DNA from 3 places in the Dendrosporobacter sp. 1207_IL3150 genome. Region 3 is predicted to be linked to each of the others. Evidence: riboswitches for the same ligand, from Rfam matches in the RefSeq annotation. Region 3 holds a riboswitch; each other region holds the start of a gene.
The links. Region 3 has a riboswitch for cyclic di-AMP ahead of V6C17_RS09680 (C40 family peptidase). Riboswitches for the same ligand answer to the same signal wherever they lie in the genome.
Positions count from the first base shown of each region.

Region 1: it holds a riboswitch for cyclic di-AMP, as region 3 does, so the genes downstream of both, V6C17_RS13165 (3D domain-containing protein) here and V6C17_RS09680 (C40 family peptidase) in region 3, are expected to answer to the same signal.
Region 2: it holds a riboswitch for cyclic di-AMP, as region 3 does, so the genes downstream of both, V6C17_RS10505 (3D domain-containing protein) here and V6C17_RS09680 (C40 family peptidase) in region 3, are expected to answer to the same signal.

Region 1 covers NZ_JBAIYU010000028.1:1,093-5,681, forward strand. Annotated here, with positions in the region: gene V6C17_RS13155 (DMT family transporter) at 311-775, opposite strand; gene V6C17_RS13160 (alpha/beta hydrolase) at 911-1,642, opposite strand; gene V6C17_RS13165 (3D domain-containing protein) at 1,772-2,353, opposite strand; cyclic di-AMP (ydaO/yuaA leader) riboswitch at 2,360-2,503, opposite strand; gene V6C17_RS13170 (L,D-transpeptidase family protein) at 2,551-3,267, opposite strand; gene V6C17_RS13175 (YibE/F family protein) at 3,334-4,437, opposite strand; gene V6C17_RS13180 (3D domain-containing protein) at 4,570-4,589, opposite strand, start outside.
Region 2 covers NZ_JBAIYU010000017.1:276,431-281,019, forward strand. Annotated here, with positions in the region: gene V6C17_RS10485 (TVP38/TMEM64 family protein) at 1-21, shown strand, start outside; gene V6C17_RS10490 (hypothetical protein) at 61-711, opposite strand; gene V6C17_RS10495 (2-hydroxymuconate tautomerase) at 934-1,119, shown strand; gene V6C17_RS10500 (hypothetical protein) at 1,198-1,680, shown strand; cyclic di-AMP (ydaO/yuaA leader) riboswitch at 1,792-1,923, shown strand; gene V6C17_RS10505 (3D domain-containing protein) at 1,932-2,324, shown strand; gene guaB (IMP dehydrogenase) at 2,540-3,994, shown strand; gene V6C17_RS10515 (polysaccharide deacetylase family protein) at 4,036-4,589, opposite strand, start outside.
Region 3 covers NZ_JBAIYU010000017.1:125,994-130,582, forward strand. Annotated here, with positions in the region: gene V6C17_RS09655 (nickel-dependent hydrogenase large subunit) at 1-772, shown strand, start outside; gene cybH (Ni/Fe-hydrogenase, b-type cytochrome subunit) at 793-1,491, shown strand; gene V6C17_RS09665 (HyaD/HybD family hydrogenase maturation endopeptidase) at 1,492-1,971, shown strand; gene V6C17_RS09670 (hydrogenase expression/formation C-terminal domain-containing protein) at 1,968-2,348, shown strand; gene aroH (chorismate mutase) at 2,427-2,813, shown strand; cyclic di-AMP (ydaO/yuaA leader) riboswitch at 2,987-3,125, shown strand; gene V6C17_RS09680 (C40 family peptidase) at 3,129-3,791, shown strand; gene V6C17_RS09685 (Na/Pi cotransporter family protein) at 3,846-4,589, opposite strand, start outside.

The DNA of each region.
Region 1 (4,589 bases), on a different contig from region 3:
AAGTACAAGTAACTTAAACTCCAAGTAGAGGATTTAAACTACTTAACCTTAGATGCAATAGCCCTAAAACAGTATACTAGGTTTTCTTTCTCACGATGAAAATTGACACATAAACAGCATTTTCCATGCCTTTCACAGTCTACTTTAGGACAGGTACATTTTTCTTTATTGCAGCTTGCCACATTTTTCCCTCCCATAATCATATATCTATAATTATTACACGCACTCTATTTAAATTCAATAAAATAACAGCAAAAAACCTTATGCTTAGGCATAAGGTAAATTTACTACGTTAAATACTTTACTATGGCTATACTCCTCGAAAAAGCAGTTTAGCACCGATAGCCAGTAACGCTACTCCAGCAAGTTGACTCCATCCCCATGCCATTTGCTTAAGTCCAAATGCACCGAAATAATCAATTGCAACTGCTGTCAATACTTGACCAACAATTATAGCCGTTGTCGCATTTGCTACCCCAACTTGCGGGATGCTGGCACATACAAGGTAAATTATAAAAACACTTACGACACCGCCTAAATATGTGTACCATGGTGCTTGCGAAATGGCCGCCATATTGCCCTTTCCGAGCTTAAAAACGAATAGTAAAACTGCTAAAATTACAGTACCAACTATATGCACAATAAAAGTTGTTTCTAGTACACCAACAACCTTTCCCAGCGCTGCATTGAGCGAACCTTGTACCGCCATAAAAACCCCAGAAATCATAGCGAGTATTAATGCCAGCAAGTCAACCGAAATATTACTTATATTCAATATTTCACGCCCCTTAAAGCATAGTACGCCCTATAACGGGGCGTTTTTTCGACTCGCATTTAGTATTTACTGAATGTCTTTTTATATTCAAAATAGACAACCGCTCACACAGCACTACCATAAAACTAAGGATAGTTAGCCTACAAAATATCTACTAATCCAACTAATTACAGCATCCATTGCTTCCTTTGAGTGATCTGCTAATTGGTGATTACCATCATTTATTATTATTTTTTCCTTTGGTCCTGATAATGTGTTATAAATTTGCTCAGCTTGCTTTAGTGGAACAATTTCATCTTTCGAACCGTGTAAGATTAAAACAGGTACATCATTTAGTCTAGAAGCATAATCAATGAGATTGAAGTTATCAAAGTCCAGAATAAAGTCAGCTTCTAATTGCAGTATCCCGTACGTGTCTTGCATCTTTAAGCTTCCACCATTTTCGAGTATTTTATAATTTTCCCCGAGTGCTAACCTAAAAGTTTCATGTAAGCTCCAAGGAGTCGCCCACAAACACAAGCCTTTAATATTACTAGATTGTGCTGCATACGCCAACGAAGCACTTCCACCCATACTTCGCCCCAATAATATAATGTTATTAGAAATATTTTTTTTGCAATAGTCTACAATCGAATCAATCTCCCGCACTTGCCAAGTGAGATTCTGAAGAGGCGTAAAGTCAAACCGCATAACAGATATCCCCATCGAAGCAATCTTATCAGCCATTATAGCGGCTTGTCCGCCCCCTTCTTTTGACCCTCGAAATCCATGGCACATAACTAGCACAAATCTATTTTCAACATAACAAGTAGTATGTAACACAGCTTGAAGCCTATTACCATCACACTCAATAATTATTTCTCTCATGGTACCCTCCTTATTATCAAAGGTACGGCTTAAGCCGAGATATAGTGAAAGTGTAAATCGCTGTTGCTCTTAGTCTATTTTATAAACTTATATTTCTATTAGGAAAAAAAAGAAACAGGCGTTTGCCTGTTATTCAACTACATGAACAGTTATTGTTTGTCTACCAAACTTTAACGCTTCACTACGACTTTCAAATGCCAGATCAATTCTGTTACCCTTAATTGCACCGCCAATGTCATCGGCGATTGCATATCCATATCCTGGTATATATAGGCGTGTTCCAAGTGGAATAACTGATGGATCAACTGCAACTAATCCCTTGCGAACTAGATTCCCGCGATAAGTATAGTGTGAATTTCCGTCATCGTAAGCAGTATAAGCAGAAGCACTCATTGTGAGTGATCTTGAATATCTGCTGCCTTCGGAGTCAGAACGATTTAAGTAGCGAAACGTTTCTTGGCCAACAATTCCATCAGGTTCTAGTCCATATTTGACTTGGAATTCACGTACTGCCTGTAGTGTACCATTGCCAAATACACCATCAATAGATCCGGAATATACTCCTGATTTGGCCAGCAATCTTTGAACAATTTCTACGCTTTCGCCACGCATGCCATGTTTTACCGGAAGTTCAGGCGATGCAAAAGCTACAGCGCAGGTTAGCAGCATTACACTGAATAATGCCACAACTGCTTTAAATACTCTCTTCAATTGGGTCACCTCTCTTTTAAGGCGCCTCCGAGGTTAGCTGTCGGGTTAGGGTCAAAGAGAAGATTGAGAAATAACCCCTCCGCAATGCGGATTCACCCCTATATCTTTATTGGTTCCCCCGTACCTGTTAGGATTCGGCATTATATTAATTTTACAACAAATTGTCCACGTAGTCAAAGTATGAATTATCCAACAAATTATATATCAAGTTTCCCAATCAATTCTTTATCTACACTGCCGGTAGCTTCAAGTCCATTTGCAGTTTGAAAAGCCTTGACCGCCTCAACAGTTACTTTCCCATATATACCATCAGCCCTAGTGTTAAGATATCCTAGTTCCTTTAGCTTCATCTGAACAAGAACAACATCGGCACCAGTACTCTGATACTTTAAGTTGCGCTGAACCTTAATCTTCCTTCCCTCAATTCTAACTGGCGTTCCTATTGGGACCCATTCAAATAGCTCTTCCACATCTTTATTTCTCATACGAATACAACCATGACTAGCAAATTGCCCAATTGACCAGGGTTTATTCGTACCGTGAATACCGTATATGCCCCAAGGGACGTTTAGTCCCATCCACCTAGTTCCAAATCCGGTACCCCAATTGTAGTCTTTCCATACAACATTCCATTCTCCGATTGGCGTCGGTGTTTCGCTCTTACCCACAGCTACCCGATATTTTTTATATACCTGTTCGTCATTATATAATTCTAATGTACGCTTGGATACATTTATCACAATGCTTTGCGCTCCTTGCGGCTTAGTCGTCGGCTGGTTCTCAATAGCGGCGAGTTCCTTCTCATCCATATACTCAAAACCGATGACCCCAAAGAGCACGCTCATAATTAAAAAGACTGCCATACTAAATAACAGTCGGCTTCTTTTTAATTTAAGTGATAATAAATTAATCACCTTATACTCCTCCAATCAACCAAACTCATTAATTATATGATTGGAGTATAAAAGGTATTATAATATTTATTTCTCTTTTAATAAAAATGCAGTGATAAAGGCAGTAAGCGGAATAGCACAAATTAAGCCTATGCTCCCTGTTAAAGCTCTAGCTATCTCAGTTACTATCATATTAAGGTTAAGTATTTTGAGCATTGATACTTGTTGCTGTGATGCGATCAGCAACATTAACGGCAAAGAACTGCCTGCATATGCAAGTATAAGCGTGTTTGACATAGTGCCCATAATATCGCGTCCAACGTTCATCCCAGTTATAAACAGCTCCTTCATACTAATGTTAGGCCGCACTGTCTTAACCTCATATAGAGCTGAAGCTATTGATATAGTAACATCCATGACTGCACCTAAAGCCCCTAATACCATCCCCGCAAAAAGTACACCTTGAAAATCTATTGAAGACAACATAGATGCCTTTAACATCATTGCTTCTTCAGAATCCAGACCTGTTAAATGCATCAATTTAATCGATAGCATCGACAAAGCACCTGCTACGGCAACACCACCGACAGTCCCGATTATAGCTGCAAAACTTTTGGGATTCCAACCGCTTATTGTTATTTGGGTTAACATTGCAATTACCGCACTAACTAGTAAGGTTAGCATTGTAATACTAATTTTAGATACTAAAACTTGTCCTATGAAAACATCAAATATAATAAATGTTGACGCGGCAATAACAAAAACCGATTTAACGCCAACAATCCCACCAAATACAACTAAACATGCTATGAAAATTGCTAATAAAACATAAACGTAATCGAATCTATCGAAATCACTGACGTGATATGTAGTCTTTCCTAAGTCGTGGCTTACTGCAACAATGATTTTATCGCCAGGGTTTACTTTTATCTCAAATGGAGATTTGCCAGAAACATAATTAAATGAATCTACTACTTTTCCTGACTCAGGCCCTGAGGTTAATTTAATAGTAACAAGTTCGCCCTGAGACATAAAATATTGCTTTTGCATGGAATTATCCAAAGAACCAACGTTTAGAACAACCCCTTTTTCATATTGAACCGTTTGATTCTTTCCTTCTCCTGGGGCTGCAGATACTACTCCTAGAGATAACAAGAATATAAAAACTATGGCAATTATTTTCTGAATCAATTTATCTACCTCCTAAGCACATTGCGACACTATTCTACAACACATTATATATATCCTTGTTTATCGAACTAAAAATAAGAAAGGCTGTACACAAGCACAAAGCTTAGAAGTACAGCCTTTTTACTTATTCGATTAATTTAGGACATACACTT
Region 2 (4,589 bases), 150 kb from region 3:
GTTAAGTCAAATGACGAATAGGAAAAGCAGCAAGGTATTAATATCCTTGCTGCTTTGTTATTAAGGTAGTATGACTTGAGTTAAAGCTTTTAAGTTGCTCCATACCCTGAAGGTTCCAAAAAGTACAATTAAACCACCGGGGAATGCGGGGCCAAGTACTGTTACCGCCCCGATAAAGAATAACGGTGGAAATGCAGTAGTCGATGAGCTGATTAAGGATACACAGTCATCTACTTCGCCTAATACACCAAGTATAGACCATCCGCCTACAGTGGTAATGCCAATATTTTGAGCCTCAAGATCTTCAAGTTCGTCAAGTAATTCACATTGAGGGCGAGTAGCCACAGGAGCGCTCGCGTTTCTTGTGTGATGAGCACCAGCTGCGGTAACTGCTGCATCGGCGCATAGAGTCAAAGGCGAAGTTATAAACGGTCCTTCAACAACATGAGCTACATCGCAGAGATCTACTAATATCTGACTAACTAGGATAGGAATAGCAAGAGTTGGATTAGGTGGACGAAGTTGTACAAGATTTAATGCAGTTACGCCTATCGGTGGGACCATACTAATTACGCAATCTTCGATCCGGCCGATGCGACCAAAAATTGCAGATCCGTCAATTAAGAGCAGGAGTACATTGCGTTCTCTCAAATCTTCAATCTCGCATACAAATTCCTTATTGCAAAAATGATGTAAAGGTGTATTACTCATAATAATATTTAACCTCCCTTAAACTTTAAGTATGAAGTAGTTTGCATCTACTATAGGTTATGAGTAGAAGAGGCGATATGTTACTAATCATAATTAGATTAAAAGCATATAGTGATTTACTATTTATAGTTTAAAAAACAAAAAATTCTTTTTTAATGCAGAGGAAAATACTGGTTGATAGTCGAAAATACTTACATAATATTTAAATAGGAGGGGTATTCAATGCCGATTGTACAAATTGATATGCTTGAAGGTCGTACTGTTGAACAGAAACGAGAATTAGTCAAAAAGGTAACAGCAGCTATTTCCGAAACTGCTAATTGCCCAGAGAGCGCGGTAACTATTATTATCAGGGATATGACTAAAGAACACCTAGGTCAAGGCGGGAAATTACGCGCTGATATCTAATTTTAGATAATAAATTAAATTAAATAAACCCATTTCGTTGACACGAAATGGGTTTATTTAATAGAGGAGCCTGGTAGTATGCTTGCATTAGATACAGCCTTAAGTGTTGAAATTAGCATAAGAAAACAATTAGAGTGTATGATAAAATCGGATGTCAATTCGGAAATAGCTGATATTTTACATTATTTAATAAAGTTAAATAGTGAATTAGAATTAATATTAGCTGATGCTAAAAAAGTTGATCCCAATACAAGTAGTTACCCGAATGTTGATATTGCACCTTTAGTCGGAAACGATGAAGATTGGCGCAGATATAATGAACTTGTTGAAAAAGTTGGTACTAACTATAATAGCCTTGTTATTCTTTGGTCTTTAGAGGCTATGATTGAAAAATCAGCCCAATTCTATCAGCAGGCATCTCAAAATAGCGCATACTCATCAACTAAAATGTTTCTAAGTTCTTTATATCAGGTAAAAACTATGAAGCGGCGTAAGATAAGTGCTTTATCCAGAATTGTTAACAATAATATATGGTCGGTTATAGGATTTTCACCTTTCTAATTTGCTTGTGTATAAAAATAGTGTGAATATTTTAAACAAATTGGTACTCGTAGGAAAAAAGTATATCTTGGAATTTTTATCAAGTTGACATAATGCTATACATCCAGTAACATATATGGCACGCCTAATTTCAACTGAAAGCGGAGGAACCGTTTTATTGGGGTGAAACTACCATTTAGGTAGTGGGGATTATCCTTTGTCCCTAATCCGTCAGCTAACTTCGCCGGCGTAAAGAAAGGAGTGCTGTAAAAATGAAAAAGATAATAGTAGCCTTTTATATTGCTACGACGCTTATACTTGGTGTAAACACTCAGATTGTTTCAGCTGAAACTAAAACTTCTGCAACATCTACTTTGGACATAGTGGCAACGGCATACGCACCAGGACCACATGATAATGGGAAATGGGGAAATCTTACGTATATGGGTACCAAAGTGCGTCCAGGTATTATAGCTGTTGATCCAAAAATAATTCCGTTAGGGTCTAAAGTGCGTATTGATTTTGCTGACGGACGTACTGTGGAGGCTATTGCGGAAGATACAGGTGGTGCAATAAAAGGAAATCGGATTGACATTGCTATGCAAACGGTATCTGAAGCATATAAATTTGGCATGCAAAAAGTAAAGGTAACTGTTCTCGAGTAAAAGGGCTTGGCAATGCCAAGTCCTTTTATTAATATAAGTATATGATGGTTAATTATCGGAATAATATATTATGGTTTATGATATTTTTATAGTTAAATTAGGTCGCTTTTATGTAAAATTTACTAAAAAATTATAAAAATGCTAGATTCGATAAGTTTATATATGTTATTATATTTGAAATATCTCTTTGTACTTAAGTGAAAGGAGCTACCTAAATGTTCGAATCTAAGTTTGAGAAACAAGGGTTAACATTTGATGATGTATTATTAATTCCTTCTAAATCAGAAGTTTTGCCAAGAGAAGTAGAGGTTAGTAGTTACTTAACTCAAAATATTAAGTTAAATATTCCGATTATTAGCTCAGGAATGGATACTGTAACAGAGGCTCGCATGGCAATAGCGATGGCTAGAGAAGGTGGGCTAGGAGTAATACATAAAAATATGTCAATTGAGCGACAAGCCAACGAAATTGATAAAGTTAAACGATCTGAGCATGGTATTATTGTTGATCCAATATATTTATCGCCTGAAAACATTTTACAAGATGCTCATGATCTTATGGAAAAATACCATATATCTGGTGTTCCTGTTACTGAAAATCAGAAACTAGTTGGTATTATTACCAATAGAGACCTGCGATTTGAAACTGATTTATCCAGAAAAATTCGGGATTGTATGACTCGGGAACACTTAATAACTGCACCTGTCGGCACATCTCTTGAAGATGCTAAAGAACTGTTACGCAAACATCGCATTGAAAAGTTACCTTTGCTTGATGATAAAGGTCGCTTAAAAGGCCTTATTACTATTAAAGATATTGAAAAAGCTTTAAAGTATCCTAATTCTGCTAAAGACTCTAAAGGTCGACTTCTTGTTGCTGCTGCAGTGGGAGTGGGGGCAGATATGATGGAGCGTGTCGAGGCTATCGTCGCAGCGAAGGTAGACGTAATTGTAGTTGATACTGCACACGGTCATTCAAGAGGGGTTTTAGAAGCTGTAAGGCATATTAAGAAAAATTATCCAGATGTAGATTTAATTGCCGGAAATGTTGCGACGGCTGAAGCAACTCGTGATCTTATTGAGGCAGGCGTTGATGCAGTTAAGGTAGGTATTGGACCTGGCTCGATCTGTACTACGCGTGTTATTGCAGGTATCGGTGTTCCTCAGATAACGGCGGTTTATGATTGTGCCGCAGTTGCTCGACAATATAATATACCTATAATTGCAGATGGTGGTATTAAATACTCAGGGGATGTAGCTAAGGCTATTGCCGCTGGAGCAAATATAGTTATGATTGGAAATTTATTTGCCGGGACAGAGGAAAGCCCGGGCGAGACGATAATTTATCAAGGACGGAGTTATAAAGTTTATCGGGGAATGGGATCACTTGGTGCTATGGCCGAGGGAAGTAAAGATCGTTATTTCCAAGAAAATATGGACAAGCTTGTTCCGGAAGGAATTGAAGGGCGAGTTCCTTATAAAGGTACATTAGCTGACACCGTCTTCCAGCTTGTAGGCGGTTTGCGAGCTGGAATGGGATATTGCGGAGTTCGGAATATTGGGGAGCTTATAAGCGACACAAAATTTATAAGAATTACTAGTGCAGGATTAAAAGAAAGTCATCCACATGATATTAGTATTACAAAAGAATCGCCGAATTACAGTTTATAAGAAATAAATTGGTCGTAAGAAGAAACACCGCCTGCTTGGTATTACCAGGCTGGCGGTGTTTCTATGCTTACGACCCGAAATTCAAATCCCTTATCTTTGTATAGCTTAATTATGTTAGGTAAAGCAGAAACCGTTTCATTATGTCCGCGTCCGTCATGCATAAGGACTATGGAATGACTCCATAAATGCTGTTGCTCTAACTGACGAGCAATATTAGCAGTAATTTGACTGGCTTTTGCGGAGGAAGCGTCGCCAGAACTAATATTCCATCCAACTTCAACGTATCCATTATGTTCAAGTGCGTTCCAATATTCCTTAGTGAAACTACCCGCTGATCCTCCAGGTGCTCGAGAAATTCTTGGGCGGAAGCCTATAATGTTTTTAATTTTATCGTCAGTTTGATAAAGCTGATTTAAGTAGGTCATAGAAGATTTATATAAGTCTCTATAGATATGATTATAACTATGATTTCCTATTGCATGGCCTTCACTAAATATACGTTTAAGTATCTCTGGATATTTTTCAACTTGTGTACCAACTACAAAAAAAGTTGCTTTAATATTGTATTCTTTGAGAATATCAAGAATTGCCGGTG
Region 3 (4,589 bases):
TACTTATAATCAGGCTGGCGCTGATTTGCATCCGTGGGATGGTATTACTGATCCGCAATATACTGGTCCTAAAGAAGGAACTAAAACAAATTGGAAGTATCTTGATGAAAACGGAAAATATTCTTGGATCAAGACACCGAAATGGCAGGGGAAAATGGCGGAAGTAGGTCCGCTTGCAAGATATATTATTGTCTATACTAAAGTTAAACAGGGGATAATGCAGCCTACTTGGGTCGAAAAATTAATGGTAGATCAAATTGATCAGGTTTCAAAAATGCTTAATCTTTTGCCGGAAAAATGGATGTTGTCAACGGTTGGTCGGACTCTTGTTCGTGGTCTCGAAGCGCAGGCGGCAGCGTATATAAATAAATACTATTTTGATAAATTAATAAAAAATATCCATAATGGCGACACCTCGGTAGCCAATATGGATAAATGGGATATAAGCAAATGGCCAAGTGAAGCAAAGGGTGTAGGATTGCATGAAGCTCCGCGCGGAGGGTTAAGTCATTGGGTAGTTATTAAAGACGGTAAAATTGCTAATTATCAAGCGGTTGTACCGTCGACCTGGAATGCTTGTCCAAGAGACAGCAAAGCTGGTTATGGCCCTTACGAAGCAAGCATGATTGACACAAAAATAAAGATTCCTGAAAAACCTCTCGAGATACTAAGAGTTATACATTCTTTTGATCCGTGCCTTGCTTGTGCTACTCATTTATATAATGCTGAAGGTAAACAATTATCGGTAGTATATAGTGATGCGTACAAGTAGAGCTGAATGGAGGAGTAAATATGAAGGAAAAATCACTTAGAGCCTATTATGTGTTTTCTCCGGCCATCAGAATATTCCATTGGATCATGGTACTAGCTATATTTGTGCTGTTTTTTACTGGATTATATATTGGCGATCCTTTTTTTATCGGCACTCAAGGTACGGAGGCTACGTTTGCTATTACGAATATATTTTCGATGGAAATGATGAGATATGTCCATTTTATTTTTGCTTATCTGCTAACTGTATCTTTAATACTTAGGATATATGGTTTTATCATTAATAAAGGTGACAGGCTGCTGCCGCATTTTTGGACTCGGCGATATTGGTTTGGTTTAGTTGATACAACACTCCACTATTTATTCTTACGTGATCAGCATACTCCATATTTACGTAATTCTTTAGCTAGAACAGGTTATTTATTTGTTTATATAATGATCCTGCTAGAAATTGTTACAGGATTTGCAATGTATGTTATGATAAATCCTAATAGCTTTGCGGCTAAAGTATTTGGACCATTTAATCACCTATTTATCAACGAATATAATGTTCATATAATTCACCATTATGCAGCATGGGGAATTATGCTATTTGTAATAGTACATATATATATGGCATCTAGAGCTGATTTTATGGAAAAAGGAGGAGAGGTTTCCGGTATGATTTCAGGTGTTAAGTTTTATGATGAAGAACCGGAAGACTTAAATGATATTAAATAAATGAATAAGATAACTATACTAGGGATTGGCAATATTTTACTTAAAGATGAGGGATTCGGTGTAAGAGTTATTGAGGAAATGCAAAAAACATATAACTTTTCAGAATCCATACAAGTTCTCGATGGTGGTACGCTGGGGATGGAGCTTCTTAAATTCCTAACAGATACGGATAAGTTAATTATTGTCGATGCTGTTTCAGGAACCCAGCCTGCAGGATTTATATATGAATTTTCTAACGAAGAAGTAAAAGCGTATTTTACGGAAAAAGTGTCAATGCATGAATTGGGGATTCAAGATGTACTTTCAGCTCTGGAGATAATAAGTAAACCAATTAAGGAAGTTGTAGTTATTGGCACTCAGCCATTAATAATGGATGTTGGTTTGGAATTATCGCCAGTAGCAGCTTCAGCTGTTGAACCAGTAATAGAAAGAATAATTAATAAACTAAGTTACTGGAAAATTGAGGTTAATAAGAAATGAAAACTTCTAGTTTTTCTGCCAATGTATTATCAATCCTGCATGAAATTTATATAGCGTTGGAAAAGTTCAAGGCAACGGGAGAGATATTTACAATATTTATTAATCAGGCTCCATTAACTCAAGATGAACGAAAAATTATCAATGATTTTTTAGGAAAAGGCAGCATTAGTGTTAAACTTGGAAATAGCAGTGAACCAGCTGAATGGCAAGAAACAGGAATAACTGGTGTTTGGTCAGGAGTTATTTATAATAGTTTCGGCAAGCCGATTGTCGAGCTGATTGAGATAGGCGCATTTCCGCAATTAGCTTCAGCCCACCCCGAAGATTTAAAAGCCAGCTTATCAAAATTGGGCAAGCAATTGCAAAGTTTGGAATAGTTGCCATTACTCATAACCTGGAATAACTAAAGGAATTAATATTTATTTACCGAATTTTACTAGAAAAAGTGTAAAGGAATGGTGAAGGTATTGCGTGGTGTCCGAGGTGCAATAACAGTAGAATCGAATAATAGTACAATGATATGTGAAAGTGTCGTGGAACTTTTAACTTCGATGGTTACTGCGAACAATATAGAAACCGAAGATATAGGAGCAGTTATATTTAGTTCGACTTCTGATTTAAATTCTGCATTTCCGGCTGTGGGGGCTAGAAGTTTAGGGTGGAATGAGGTGCCCTTATTCGGAACTCAGGAAATAGAGAATCCATCTGGTATTTCAAAGTGCATAAGAGTACTTATACTTTGGAATACTGATTTACCGCAAAGATCGATAAAGCATATTTATTTAAGAGACGCTATATCATTGCGGCAGGACATTAAAGAAAAGGAAGATGCTAACCGTTAATCTATGTAATAGGCTTTTGCTTCAGCAAAGGCTTTTGTTTTTCTGATTATCTTGGGAATTTGTTATAATATGGATTTGATTTAAACTAACAGTTGTTTATAAAAACAGAGATTGTGAAATTAATCTTTTATAAGGAAGGATTTTGAATAAAAAAAAAGAATAATATCGAATGAGTACTATAAAAGCCGAATCTAACTCAGGACCGGGGGAACCAACTTTAAGGGGTGAAATTACTGCTGATTTCAATGCAGTGATAGGGGAACCTCAACCCTAACCCGTCAGCTAACCTCGGAGGCTTAGGGAGGAGCCAATCAATTGAATAAGGCAGCACGTATTTTGGTAATGTTTTTAATGCTGGTTTGCACCGTTTCCGTTACATATGCATCTGGTGCCTACGAACAAGGTGATGAAGGTCAGGATGTAGCTTCTATTCAAGCCCGATTGAATACTTTAGGTTATGATGTCGTCGCTGATGGCGATTTTGGTCCAGCTACGACAAGAGCTGTAAAGGCTTTTCAAAAAGAGCGCGGACTTGAAGCAGACGGAGTAATTGGTGAACAAACTTACAAAGCACTAATGGGTCGCGAAATTCCAGCTAGCCGCGATAGCTCCACGGCGTTTAGACGTCTTACACAAACAGCATTTCGTTATATTGGGGTGCCGTATGTGTTTGGTGGAACTACTCCAAGCGGCTTCGATTGTTCCGGTTTTGTGAAATTTGTTTTTGGCAATAGTGGGATTTATATGCCGAGAACAGCCGATCAGCAATTTGAAGTGGGACAATCGGTATCTTACAACAGGTTGCAGCCAGGAGATCTTGTATTCTTTTCTACATACACTTCTGGTCCTTCGCACAGCGGGATTTATCTTGGAGATGGAAAGTTCATTAGTGCAACTTCTAGTCGCGGTGTTGCCGTTGATCGTATTGATAGCGGATACTGGGGCTCGCGCTACGTAGGAGCGCGTAGAGTTTTATAGTGATTCATTTGGAGGCATATATGCCTCCTTTTTGTTATCTATTGGCCGATATGATTATCTATCTGGAACTAAGACAATAATTGCCTTAGCATACTGTTTTGCAAAAGGAACGACAACGATTGACGAAATAATATTGAAAAGAGTATGGACAAGTGCTACTTGACTCGCGAAATCAGTAACATGCAGTGCTATTAAATTTGTTAAAAAGTTTGTGAAAGGTAAGAAGAGTGCAGCTCCGACTATGTTAAGAATAATGTGAGCTGCTGCTACTCTTTTAGCAGCTATAGGTGCAGCAGCGCCAACAATTACTGAAGAAATACAGGATCCAATATTATTACCGTAAACAACGTAAGCAGCTGACGTCAGATTGATTAACCCGTCACCTGCGAGAATCATAAGTAGAGCTGTTGCCGCGCTGCTTGACTGAAATAACATAGTTATAAGTATGCCGCCAGCAATTCCGTATAAAGGATTTGATTGCGAGGAAAGTATATATTGTATGGCAGTTTCTATTTCAGAGAGACTACTCAGTGTATCTGACAGTATATTTATACCCAAAAATATACTTATGAACCCGCTAATAGCCAAACATATAAAACGAAGTTTTTTTATACAGATTGCAATAACTGTAAAAGTTATTAAAAGCGGTATAAAGTACTGATCTGGAAAAGAAAGAGCCATCAGTTGAACTGTAGTGCATGTTCCGATATTTGCGCCGAGTATAATACCAAGGCTCTGATAAAAGGTCATATAATTTGCACTAACGAGACCGATTGTTATTAAAGATACAGCAGTGCT